3 regions of the Arthrobacter sp. P1_B11 genome follow, and region 3 is predicted to be linked to each of the others. Evidence: riboswitches for the same ligand, from Rfam matches in the RefSeq annotation. Region 3 holds a riboswitch; each other region holds the start of a gene.
What was found. Region 3 has a riboswitch for cyclic di-AMP ahead of AC1D14_RS17360 (aggregation-promoting factor C-terminal-like domain-containing protein). Riboswitches for the same ligand answer to the same signal wherever they lie in the genome.
Positions count from the first base shown of each region.

Region 1 (4,283 bases), on a different contig from region 3:
GCGACCGCGAGAAGGACATCGGCTCCATTGAGTCCGGGACCTACGGCTACTCCAGCCGCCACCTGATCCTGCGGACCATCCAGAACGAGGCCGTCAAGGAGTACCAGCACGTCTTAAACTCCGAAGCACAGCCCAACGGCAGCTACTTCTTCGAATGCCAGATCCGCACGGTGTTTGCGCACGCGTGGAGCGAGATCGAGCATGACATCCGCTTCAAGGCCGAGGACCCCCGGGCATGGACTCCGCATTTCGACCGCCAGTTCACGGCCACGGCCGCCATGCTGGAAACCGTCGAGAGCGCCTTCGCGGACCTGCATGAACGCTACGAGGAGGTCCGCGGCTACTGGGATCTGGAGGGTGAGGGCGCGGCGCAGCTCACGCCCAACCGCATCCGCGACGTCTGGCGTACGCTGCTGCCGCACGTAGACCGAAAAGTGGATGACGACTGGGGCTGGGCCGCCGAACTCATGGCAGCCCACGGCCTGAACCAGACGGTCCAGCTCGCCGGCCTCCTCAGCGCCAACCGCATCACTGAGGTCCGCAAGGCCCTGGACCACCGCTACTCCCCCGGCCCGGACCGGCTGCTGGATGACCTCCTCCTCTGGCAGTACGGCACCAAACACATTGACCTCACTGCAGAGGCGCCCGACGCCGTTCCACACCCGCGGCGCGACAGCCTCCTGCGGCGGCTGAAACAGATCGAGCGCTACCGCCAGACCAAGAAGTAGGGACCCATGAAACCCGAACAGCTCCAGTCCGTCCGGGCAACACTCCGCTCCCCGCGCCGCCTCAAAACCGAGGCGCTGGCAGGCCTCGTGGTGGCCCTCGCCCTGATCCCTGAGGCCATCGCCTTCTCGGTGATCGCCGGGGTGGATCCCCGGATCGGCCTGTTCGCCTCCTTCACCATGGCCGTGACCATCTCCTTCGTGGGCGGCCGGCCCGCCATGATCTCGGCAGCCACGGGTGCCGTGGCCCTGGTGATCGCCCCGCTGATGCGAAGCCACGGGCTGGACTACCTGATTTCCGCAGTGATCCTGGCCGGCGTGTTCCAGATCCTGCTGGCTGCCCTCGGCGTCACACGGCTCATGCGCTTCATCCCCCGCTCCGTGATGGTGGGGTTCGTCAACGCGCTGGCCATCCTCGTATTCATGGCCCAGCTGCCTGAACTCATCGGTGTCCCGTGGCTCGTTTATCCGCTGGTGGCAGCGGGGCTTCTGATCGTCGTCGGCCTTCCCCGAATCACGACGGCGGTGCCGTCGCCGCTGGTGGCGATCGTGCTGCTCACCGTCGTCACCGTCCTTACCGGCATCGAAGTCCCCGCCGTCCAGGACAAGGGGCAGCTGCCGGAAAGCCTCCCCTCGGTATTCATCCCCAACGTTCCCCTGACCTGGGAGACGCTCCAGGTGGTCGCGCCCTTTGCACTGTCCATGGCGCTCGTGGGACTGCTGGAATCACTCATGACAGCCAAGTTCGTGGATGACATCACGGACACTCGCTCCAACAAGACCCGTGAATCCTGGGGGCAGGGCGTGGCTAACATCCTCACCGGTTTCCTGGGCGGCATGGGCGGCTGTGCCGTGATCGGCCAGACCATGATCAACGTGAAGAGCTCCGGTGCGCGGAGCCGGATCTCCACCTTCCTGGCCGGCGTCTTCCTGCTGGTGCTGGTGGTGGTGTTGGGCGACGTCGTGGGGCTGATCCCCATGGCCGCCCTGGTGGCCGTCATGATTTTCGTTTCGGCTATCACCTTCGACTGGCACTCGGTGGCTCCGAAGACCCTGAAGCGCATGCCGAGGTCCGAGACCGCTGTCATGGTGATTACCGTGGCCACCGTGGTGGCGACGCACAACCTGGCGATCGGCGTCGGCGTCGGGGTGCTCGCGGCGATGGCCATGTTCGCCCGGCGCGTGGCCCACTTCGCCACCGTTGAACGGACCGAGGTGGAGCTGAACGGCAGGACCGTGGCCACGTACACCGTAGACGGCGAACTGTTCTTCGCCTCCTCCAACGACCTCTACACGCAGTTCGACTACGCCCAGGACGCCGAGCCGCGCATCTCCGGAGTGGTCATCGACCTGCACGCCTCGCACCTCTGGGACGCCTCCACCGTCGCCGTACTGGACGCGGTGACGGAGAAGTACCGGCGCCACGGCCGGGAGGTTGAGCTGATCGGCCTGAACTCTGCCAGCATCCAGATGCGCGAAAGGCTGGCCGGTAAACTCAACGCCGGGCACTAATGCATACAGCCCAAAAATCCCGCACATAACAGCGTGTCGTTACCTTAATGTGACTTTCGGCGTTCGCTCGCGTACCGTTGAAACCGTGCCTTCCTCACCGAGGAGGGCGCTCCCGCGCTGATTGCCTAACTCTGCCGCAGCCCGGGATCCTCTCGAAGACCATGTCCGGCAGAGACGGGGAAACCAATTTTCGGCCTGTTTCTACGGGCCTTGGGGTGAAGCCGCACAGTTCCTGATTCCGTTCAGGCGCGCGGCCGGGTGTCTCCCATCCGAATCCGACAGCTCACCTCGCAGGCATCGGGAGAGGCTCCTTCATGTCGTCACGCACTACCCCTGCCCGCCGCACAGCGGCCAGCCGTTCAAACCGCTTCGCTTCCGTCTCCCGCGCTGTCACGGCCAACGCCGGAGGACTGGGACGCCAGGCCGCCGTCATCCTCGCAGCATCGGGACTTGCCTTCACCGGCAGCATGGCAGCGAACGCCGCCAGCGCCCCGGCCCAGAAGAACGCGGCCCCGGCCGCGGCCCCCGAAGCCGTCAGCCACGTACAAGCGCCGCTGAGCGCGGACGCCAGCGTCAAGATCGACTTCGAGCGCCCCGCCGTGAAGTCCACCCCGGCACCCGTGGTGGAAGCGCCCGTGATTGAAGCACCGGCCCCCGCAACCCCCGCTGCTGCCCCGGCACCTGCTGCCGCTCCGATTGCTGCACCTGTTGCCGCTCCGGCACCGAAAATCGCGCCGGCTCCGAAGATCACCGTCCAGGCCGCCCCGGCCCCCGCAAAGGCTCCTGCTCACGCAGCAGCAGCCGGCAGCGTGAACGCCTCGATGGTCTCGGCGGCCTACGCACAGCTGGGGATCACCCAGGACTGCACCGCGATGGTGGAGAAGGCCCTGGGCGCTTCCGGCATTCCGGTGGGCGACCTCGCTCCGATGCAGTTCATGAACTACGGATCCGTCGTCTCCACCCCCCAGCCCGGAGACATGGTTGTGCAGTCCGGCCACGTGGGAATCTTCGTCGGCGGAGGCAAGGTCCTCAGCGGCGGCATGAACGGTGTCAACGAGACCGTGGTGCACCCGCTGTCCTGGCTGACAGCCACGGGTCCGGTCACCTTCGTGCGAGCCCACGCCTAACAGCCCGCATTCGCTGTGCGCATCACCGCGCACTCCAGCCGCGCGCTGCAACGAGCCGCGCGCTGGAACGAGCCGCGCGCTGGAACGAGCCGCGCGCTGGAACGAGCCGGTGTTCCGCTGCCTTGGGGGCAGCGGTGCACCGGCTCTTTCGTGCTCGGCGGGCCCGCCCCACTTAGCCCTGCACGCTGCGGTTGCGCCCCCGGGACTTTGCCTCGTACAGCGCGGCATCGGCGGCGGCGATCGGCTGGTCCAGGCTTGCCGTTCCGGCTTCGATCAGCGCGATGCCGTAACTGACCGTGGGCATCCTGGGCACATCGGGCAGGGCGCCGTCGGCGAGCCGACGGCTGATCTCCGCCGTGATGGTCTCGGCGCGGTAGGGGCTTGCCCCCGGTACCACCAGGATGAACTCCTCGCCGCCATACCTGCCCACGATGTCAGTTGAGCGGACGGTCGCGCGGCAGGCGTCGGCGAAGGCCCGAAGCGCCAGATCGCCGGCCGCGTGGCCGTAGGTGTCATTGATGGATTTGAAGTGATCAAGGTCCGCCAGGATCAGCGATCCAAAGCTCTCGGTCAGCGGGCTGCGGCGCAACTGCTTGGCTGCTCTGTCCAGGAACGCAGAACGGTTGAGAAGGCCCGTGAGGCCGTCCTGGGTGGCGACGGTTCGCAGCGCCCGCGTCTGCTGTTCGGTACTGAGCCCGGCCATGCTGAACGAAACCACCGCCAGGAGCACCATGGTGACAAGCGTGGTTATGGCGGACCCGAAGTAGGCGACAAACGTTGGGCTGTTCGGGCCCTCGGCGATAAACACGACCAGCCGGCCCAGGTAGAACGCCGACACGCCCGCAGCCACGATGGCCATGGGTATACGGACCCTTGAATAGCCCGGCTCCAAGCGCCACAGTTCGCGTGCCGTGAGGCC
Region 1 covers NZ_JBFTZQ010000007.1:87,209-91,491, reverse strand. The annotation lists gene AC1D14_RS07575 (GTP pyrophosphokinase) at 1-728, shown strand, start outside; gene AC1D14_RS07570 (SulP family inorganic anion transporter) at 735-2,237, shown strand; cyclic di-AMP (ydaO/yuaA leader) riboswitch at 2,360-2,548, shown strand; gene AC1D14_RS07565 (C40 family peptidase) at 2,552-3,364, shown strand; gene AC1D14_RS07560 (GGDEF domain-containing protein) at 3,537-4,283, opposite strand, start outside.
Region 1: another riboswitch for cyclic di-AMP. It lies ahead of AC1D14_RS07565 (C40 family peptidase); the one in region 3 lies ahead of AC1D14_RS17360 (aggregation-promoting factor C-terminal-like domain-containing protein).

Region 2 (4,201 bases), on a different contig from region 3:
GGCCTCCTGCTGACAGTCACGGTTCCTGCAACCAGTCCGGTCATGGCCACCGCTGACCAGGGCGGGGCCGCGGCGCTGTCCTCCCGTGTCCAGCCGCAGGTGTCCGCTGAGGCGGCCGCAAAGATCGACTTCAGCCGAACGTCCGTCTCCACCCAGGGTGACCCGGACAGCAAGCTCAAGCAGCTCCTCAGTGCACAGTCGGCCGGCAGCATCACCCGCGCCGCCTCGGCGGGCAGCCTTGGTGCGCCCCTGACCACCATGGTCAAATCGTCTCCGTTCGGATACCGCGTCAGCCCGATCACCGGGGGCTCCGGGGAATTTCACCGGGGCCAGGACTTTGCCGCCGAGTGCGGAACCCAGGTGTTCGCCGCGGCCAGCGGCACGGTCACCTTCGCCGGTTGGCACCCCTACGGGGGCGGCAACAGGGTTGTGATCAACCACGGCAACGGCCTCGAGACCACGTATAACCACCTGTCCTCTTCGAGTGTCCGCGTCGGCCAGAAGGTCAACCGCGGTGACGTAATCGCTCTCAGCGGGACCACCGGCGCCTCGACGGGCTGCCACCTCCACTTCGAGGTGATGGTCAACGGAGAAGTCGTTGACCCTCTGGGCTGGCTTTAAGTAAAACCGATGGAGAACTCTCGCATTCTTGTGACATGCCGTGACCTGAATGTGACATTCGCTCCGAACTGCTGTACCGTCTAAACCGCGTCAACTTTTCCGAAGTTGACGCCTTTGAGTGGATTGCCTAACTCTGCCACCGCTCAAGGTCCGTTCGCATGACATCGTCTGGCAGGGGCGGGGGAACCAATTTTGGTCTTCGCAAGAAGGCCTTGGGGTTAAGTCGCAAAGCTTCCCAGGAAGCGGCGCGGCCGGGTGACTCCCATCCGAATCCGACAGCTCACCTCGTAGGCATTGGGAGAGGCTACCTTCGTGTCTTCACGCCACAATTCTGCGCGCCACCGTGCGCAAACGGTTCGTACGAACCCGTTGGACTCAGTGTCCAAGGCAGTAAGCGCCAATGCCGGCACAGTAGGTCGCCAGGCAGCTGTTATCGCAGCTGCTTCAGGGCTCATCCTGAGCATTGGCATGCCGGCTAACGCAGCCGACACCAACATCGGTGTTTCCGCCTCCACGGAGTCCGGATCCCAGGCCACGCAGCTTGCTGTGACCGCCGCACCAACCGCAACTGTCTCCTTCGAGCGTCCTGCCGTCACCACCGAGGCAGCGCCGGTCATCGAGACTCTGGCCGCGCAGTCCAGCGACGACGCGGCCAATGGTGCGACTGATACTGCCGAAACCGTTACTGCCAAGGCGAGCAAGCTGGTGGATGCCGCAGGCTCCGCCGCCGCAACGTCAGGGCTGGCGGCCATTGCCTACACCGGTATCGGCCACCCGTACGTCTGGGGTGGCACCACTCCTAACGGCTGGGACTGCTCCGGCTTCACCCAGTGGGTTTACGCGCAGGCAGGCATCAGCATTCCCCGCGTCAACGCCTGGACTGCAATGAAGCCCACCTCGACACCCGCTCCGGGCGACCTGGTCATGCAGAACGGCGGCGCCCACGTGGGCATCTACGTTGGCAACGGCATGATGATCAGCGCCCTGAACCCTTCGGATGGAACGATCCTGCACGCTGCGTCCGCCACGGGCACGTCCTCCTTCTTCACCCTTCGCTAAAAATCCCGTTCGGGACGCGCCGGCTTACCCCCAAGATGCCGGCGCGTCGCTAAGCCACGTCCTGCTACCGCGGTCCGTGGAACACGAAAGAGAGAAACTTATGACTACACGTGCGACCATTGCACGCCACCGCGCCGAGGTCACCAAGACCAACTCGCTGGCTGTCATCGCCAAGGCTGTCGGCGACAACGCCGGTGGCATGGGCCGCCAGGCCGCAGTTATCGCTGCCGCGTCCGGCCTGGTCCTGACCAGCGGTATCGCTGCAAACGCTGCCGAGACCAACGTTCAGCGTGAATCGGTTCCTGTTTCCGCCCTGGAAGTGCAGTCCGTTGCTCCGGCAACCATTTCCGCTGCGTCCAGCATCGCCATCTCCTACGAGAAGCCGGCTGTTTCCACCACGGCCGCTCCCGTCGTCGAGGCACCCAAGCCCGTCGTTCAGGTGCAGGAAGCTGCTCCCGCCGTCGAGGCTGCTCCGGCAGTAAAGACCGCCGCTGCCGTTGAGGCTGCTCCGGCCGCTCCTGCCGCCGCCAAGACCGCTTCCGGAAGCGGCATGGGCGCTTCGATCGCCGCTGCTGCTTACGCGCAGCTGGGTGTTTCACAGGACTGCACCGCGCTGGCGACCAACTCCCTGGCCGCCGTGGGCATCAACTACCACGGCTGGCCGGCAGGCTACCTGTCCCTCGGCCGCACCGTCAGCGCTGCTGAAGCCCAGCCGGGCGACCTTGCCTACTACGAAAACGGCGGCATGGGCATGGCCCACATCGCTGTCTACGTCGGCAACGGCCAGGCTGTCCACGGCGGCTGGAACGGCGGAACCACCGCACTGTTCAGCGTAAACGTCGGCTCCGGCCCGGTCTTCATCCGCGTCGGCGGCTAAGACTACCAAGGCTTAGAAAGGGACCCCTGCCACTGCGGCAGGGGTCCTTTTGCATGCCCGTAGGCCCGGTTGCCATGCCGACACGGCGTCAGAGTGCATTCCGTCGATTCGCCGATCCGCCCCTTGAGTGTTTACTCTTGTGGTGTCGATCCATAGCCCGGACATGCAGAGGGCAGCCGGCCCTCGCGCCTCTGCCGGGTGCGGCCGTGAAGAGGTATGTGCATGCGCACTCTCGTTCTGAATGCTGGATATGAACCGCTGGCGGTTGTGACCTTCCGCCGGGCGCTGGTCCTTGTGCTCACTGGAAAAGCTAGCGTGGTGGCCGAAGGCGACGATCCTGTCGTCGGGCCGCAGGACATCATGGGCCGCCCGTCCGTGATCCTCCTTAACCGCTACATCCGGCCGCGCTACAACATGATCACCGCCGTCAGCCGGCGTGGCGTCCTTCGCAGGGACGGGCACCGGTGTGCCTACTGCGGCAAGGCAGCCCACACCATTGACCATGTCCAGCCAAAATCGCGGGGCGGTGCCGATTCATGGGAGAACCTCGTGGCGGCCTGCCTCCGCTGTAATAACGTCAAGGGAGACCACACGCCTGCTGAAATGGGCTGGAAGCTGCGGTTCGCCCCGGCGCCGCCCGTAGGCACCATCTGGCAGATCAAGGAACTGGAGAAGCCCACGCCGGCGTGGGATCCGTTCCTGCTTCCGGAGACCGCCGCGTAACCTGCCCGGCACTACGCTGGGGATGTGGAATTCGACGCAATAATCCTTGCCGGCGGCCGCTCCTCGCGGCTTGGCGGCTCGCCCAAGTCCGAGCTGACATACGACGGCGAGAGCCTCCTTAGCCGGTCCATCGCGGCTGCCCGTGGTGCCCGCCGGATTGTGGTGGTGGGGCCGGACACGAACCTTCCGTCCGGCGTGCTGAACTGCCGCGAGGATCCGCCCTTCGCCGGGCCTGCTGCGGCGATCGCCGCAGGCCTGGACCGGCTGCAGCGGCCGGACCCGGCACCGGACGCTGGAACCGCCGGAAGACTGGAAGGCACAGAGACACAGGCCGCAACACTGACCCTGGTCCTCGCGTGTGACATGCCGCGCGCGCAAGATGCCGTCCATGCTCTTCTGGACGCTCTCCGGGCTGCGGCCCCCGGAGATGCCGCGCGTGCCTCCCAGGGAAAAGATGGCGTCATGGCCGCATCCGGAGACGGACGCCGCCAGCCGCTGGCCGGCTTTTACAGCACGGCTGCGCTAAAACGCGCCGTGGACGATGCAGCCGCACGGAACACCCTGGATCACGGGTCAGTTTTCGCTCTCCTTGCTAGGCTTGACGTACAGGCTGTCACCGTCCCCGCCGGCTCCACAGATGATGTGGATACCTGGGATGATGCCGCCGCATTAGGAGTCGAAGGGCAGGGACGATGAGCCCGGCCCGGAACGTCGCAGCCGCAGTTTGAGTTTGGAGGCAGGCATGAAAAGCCAGGACGAAACGCTTGAGGAGTGGTGCCGGCTGCTGCTTCGGGCCTTCGAGCTCGAAGACGTGCAGGTGGATGTCAATGAAGTGCTGTCGCTTGCCGGAGTGGCCGCCCACTCGGTGGTGCGGCCAGCGGCGCCGCTGACCACATTCATAGCCGGGTTTGCTGCGGGTCT
Region 2 covers NZ_JBFTZQ010000037.1:23,991-28,191, reverse strand. The annotation lists gene AC1D14_RS20640 (M23 family metallopeptidase) at 1-621, shown strand, start outside; cyclic di-AMP (ydaO/yuaA leader) riboswitch at 771-929, shown strand; gene AC1D14_RS20635 (C40 family peptidase) at 1,090-1,680, shown strand; gene AC1D14_RS20630 (NlpC/P60 family protein) at 1,781-2,557, shown strand; gene AC1D14_RS20625 (HNH endonuclease) at 2,780-3,280, shown strand; gene mobA (molybdenum cofactor guanylyltransferase) at 3,305-3,976, shown strand; gene AC1D14_RS20615 (DUF6457 domain-containing protein) at 4,023-4,201, shown strand, end outside.
Region 2: another riboswitch for cyclic di-AMP. It lies ahead of AC1D14_RS20635 (C40 family peptidase); the one in region 3 lies ahead of AC1D14_RS17360 (aggregation-promoting factor C-terminal-like domain-containing protein).

Region 3 (4,283 bases):
CGCCGCGCCGCAGCGTGCTGAAGCCCGGCACCTGGCATCTCCGCACCCGGCTGGTCCTCGTTGCCATGGCGCTGCTCGTGGCCATCTGCGCCGCGGTGGGCCTGTTCAGCTACGCCAGCATGGACTCGTTCCTCACCCGCCAGCTCGACGATCAACTCACCGGCGCAGCTGACAGGGCCCGGGACTTTGGCCGTCCCCCGCTCGGCGGATCGGGCAATAAGCCCGATCCCCTCGAAGGCAGGGGCCAACGCGTCGGCACCATAGCAGCCAGGATCCAGGACGGCGAGGTCAGCAGTGCTGGTTTCCTGGCCGCCGATCTCACCCGCAAGACACTGTCGGCGGCAGACGACCAGGTTCTTTTGGGCCTGCGCCGCGACGGCGTCCCCGTTGACCGCACCCTGTCCACGGGGGCCTACCGGCTGGTTGCCGCCCAGTCGCCCTATGGCGACGTCATGGTGACCGGGCTTCCCCTCACCGAAAAGCAGAACACCCTGACGTCCCTTGTTGTGACCATCACCTTGGTGTCGCTGGGTGGCCTCGTCCTCATCGGCCTCGCCGGAACCGTGCTCATCCGCCGCACCATGAAGCCGCTCGAACAGCTCTCGGAGGTGGCCACGCAGGTTTCCCGCCTGCCCCTCGACGCCGGTGAGGTGGCACTCGCCGTCCGCGTCCCGCCGTCGAACGCCCACCCCGGAACGGAAGTGGGCAGCGTAGGCCATGCCCTCAACCTCATGCTGGACAACGTGTCCAATGCCCTCGAGGCGCGGCAGGAGAGCGAAATGAAGGTCCGCCAGTTCGTGGCCGACGCGTCGCACGAGCTCCGCACGCCGCTCACGGCCATCCGCGGCTACACCGAGCTGATGCGCATGACCGAGAAGTTCACGCCCGACGGCCAGCGCTCCCTCGCCCGCGTCCAGAGCCAGTCCGTGCGGATGACCACGCTGGTGGAGGACCTCCTGCTGCTCGCGCGGCTTGACGAGGGGCAACCGCTAAAGCTCAGCGACGTGGACCTCACGCAGCTGGTGATCGAGACAGTTAGCGATGAAAAGGTCATGGCGCCCGACCGCAACTGGCACCTCGAACTTCCCGAAGAGCCGGTAGTGGTGCGCGGCGACGCCTCACAGCTTCACCAGGTGCTGGTCAACCTGCTCTCCAACGCGCGCAAGCACACCGGGCCGGGCACCACGGTGGTCACCGGAGTCATGAGGTCCGCCGACGGCAGTGCAGTGATCACCGTGACGGACGACGGCGCGGGCATCCCCGCGGAGTTCGTGGACCGGGTCTTCGCGCGTTTTGCCCGCGCAGACGCGGCCCGGGCGACCCCCGTGCCGGCGGCGCCGGGCGCCCAGACGGCGGCCCCGTCCGGGCAGGCTTCCGCCGAAGGAACCAGCGGGCTGGGGCTTTCCATTGTGCAGTCGATCGTGGAAGCCCACGGCGGCACGGTGGAGGTCTCCTCACGGCCCGGCCGCACCGAATTCGCGGTCCGACTGCCTGCACAAGGCGACGCGCCGTCGTCGTGATCTCTGTTACCTAAATGTGACTTAAGCGTGAGCCTCCTGTACGGTCGATAGAGTGCGGCCACCACCAGGGCCGCATATCCGGATGGACGCCCAGCTCTGCCGCTTCCCGGATTCCGCTTGACCAGGCAGAGGCGGGGGAACCAGAGTCCCGGGCAATCCGCATCAAGCCCTTGGGGTGAAGCCGACACGTGAATCGCCGTGCGGCCGGATGACCTCATCCGAACCCGACAGCTAACTCCGCAGGTGTTGAGAGGCAATCCACCATGTCTGAATTCAAGGTACAAACGCGCCCTGATCGCGCTTCCACGCAGTCCCGGCAGAAGCTTTCACGCCACCGCGCCGAACCTGTCCGGCCCATGTCGGCCTGGGGCCGGCTCACTGCTGACATCCCGTCATTCGGCCGCCGCGCGGCCGTGGTGACCACGGCGTGTGCCGTGCTCATCGGTGTCGGTGCGGCCAGCCAGGCCGCCGAGCAGGCTGCCCCGGTAGCCAGCCCCGCAGCGGCCTCCGCCACGGCCGACGCGGCGTCAACGCTCAACTTCGACAAGACGCTGATCTCCGCCCTGCCGGCGCCGACATCAGCCGCTTTGGCCCCGCAGTCCGCCGCCAAGCCGGCCGCCGCCGCGAAGGCTCCCGCTGCCAAGGCCGCCCCGAAGGCAACGGCAGCCAAGCCCGCCGCTGCTCCGGCGAAGGCTGCTGCCGTGCCGGCTGCCAAGGTGGCCCCGGTCCGGGCTGCCGCTCCGGTGGCTAAGCCCGCTGCTCCTGCCGCGGTGGATGACCCCGCCGGCGCTCAGGCTTATGCAGCCAGCAAGCTGTCCTCCTTCGGCTGGGCCGCGGACCAGATGCAGTGCCTGCAGAGGCTCTGGACCAAGGAGTCCGAATGGCGCACCACCGCCACCAACGCGAGCAGCGGCGCCTACGGCGTGGTGCAGTCCCTGCCTGCCGAGAAAATGGCGAGCGCCGGACCGGACTACCGCACCAACTACCGCACGCAGATCAACTGGGGCCTGGACTACGTCAAGGAACGCTACGGCTCCCCCTGCAGCGCCCTGAACTTCCACCTCGCCAACAACTGGTACTAAGCCGCCAGTCGGTGGGAAGCGGAGCGCGCGTTTCTGCACCCCTTTGAGTTTTTCGACGGCCCCCGGATCCACGTGATCCGGGGGCCGTCGGCGTCCCTGCACGTGGGCGCGGCCGGGAAGCGGTGCAGAAATGCGGCGGCCGCCCTTCCAAGGGGCCAAAACTTCCACAGCCCCCGCACAGCTTCGCCCTAAAACCCTCATATGAGGCCCCGCCACTGTTGAAGCATGACCCTCACAGACCAGGCCTCAGGAACCCAGCCGCACCCTCCACTGCACCCCCAGCCGCCCGCGCGGGTCCACTCCGCGCCGTCTGACGGGCACAGCCCGGCCGTTGCCCGTGCACGGCATCTGCGGCGCTCACCCATCGACACCGCCGCCGCGGTTCCCGTGCTGGACGTGACCATCCCCGTCTACAACGAGGAACGCGACCTGGAGGAGTGCCTGCGCCGGCTGCATGCGCATCTCCGGGGCAGCTTCCCGCACCCGTTCCGCATCACCGTGGCGGACAACGCGAGCACGGACGACACCCTCAAGACCGCCGAGCGGGTGGCCAGGGAGCTGCGAGAAGTGTCAGTGGTGCACCTCGAGGAGAAGGGCCGCGGCAACGCCCTCCGCAAAGTGTGGCTGGCCTCGCCGTCACCCGTCCTGGCGTATATGGATGTGGACCTCTCTACCGACCTCGCGGCTCTGGGTCCCCTCCTGGCACCGCTGATTTCCGGGCACTCAGACCTCGCCATCGGCACGCGGCTGACACGCAATTCCAGGGTGGTCCGCGGGCCCAAGCGCGAGTTCATCTCCCGCAGCTACAACTTCCTGCTCCAGTCCGTGATGGGGGCGCACTTCAGCGATGCGCAGTGCGGTTTCAAAGCGATCCGGGCGGACATCGACCAACAGATCCTGCCGCACACCGTGGACAACGCCTGGTTCTTCGACACCGAGCTCCTGGTCCTGGCCGAAAAGTGCGGGCTCCGCGTCCACGAAGTTCCGGTGGACTGGACGGACGATCCGCATTCCAGTGTGGACATCGTCCAGACCGCCCTCGCGGATGTCCGCGGCATGGCCCGGCTCAGCAGGGACATGGTGTCCGGGCGCATTCCCGTCGCCGAGCTTCGCGGTGCGCTGGCCCGCGGCCCCCTTCCCGCGGCCTCCCGCAGCCAGGAACAGAGCCCCAGCGGCAGCCTGTTCGGCCAGCTGGTCCGCTTCGGTACCATCGGCGCAGCGTCCACCCTGGCCTACCTGCTGCTCTTCTTCCTGTGCCGCAATTTCATGGATCCGCAGCTCGCCAATTTCCTGGCCCTGCTCACCACGGCCGTGGCCAACACCGCGGCCAACCGGCGCTTCACCTTCGGCATCGCCGGCGGCAGCGACGTTGCGCGCCATCACTTTGAGGGTCTTCTGGTCTTCGGGATCGGTTGGGCCCTCACCTCCGGGGCGCTCGTCCTCGTCCATGGAAGCACGACGCCGGACCGCTGGCTTGAGCTGGTCACCGTCACCGCGGCCAACCTCGCCGCCACGGCGGTGAAGTTCCTGCTGTTCAGGCTATGGGTGTTCCGACGGCGGCAGTCGCCGCCGGTGCACCAGGCTTCCGCCGCCACAGACTCCAAGACCGCTGAAGAAGAGGCAAGCAAATGACCACCACAGTGAGCCGTGCAGAGCACCGCACGGAGGCCGAATCCGGCGC
Region 3 covers NZ_JBFTZQ010000025.1:10,539-14,821, forward strand. The annotation lists gene AC1D14_RS17355 (HAMP domain-containing sensor histidine kinase) at 1-1,520, shown strand, start outside; cyclic di-AMP (ydaO/yuaA leader) riboswitch at 1,615-1,778, shown strand; gene AC1D14_RS17360 (aggregation-promoting factor C-terminal-like domain-containing protein) at 1,784-2,602, shown strand; gene AC1D14_RS17365 (bifunctional glycosyltransferase family 2/GtrA family protein) at 2,828-4,234, shown strand; gene AC1D14_RS17370 (glycosyltransferase family 39 protein) at 4,231-4,283, shown strand, end outside.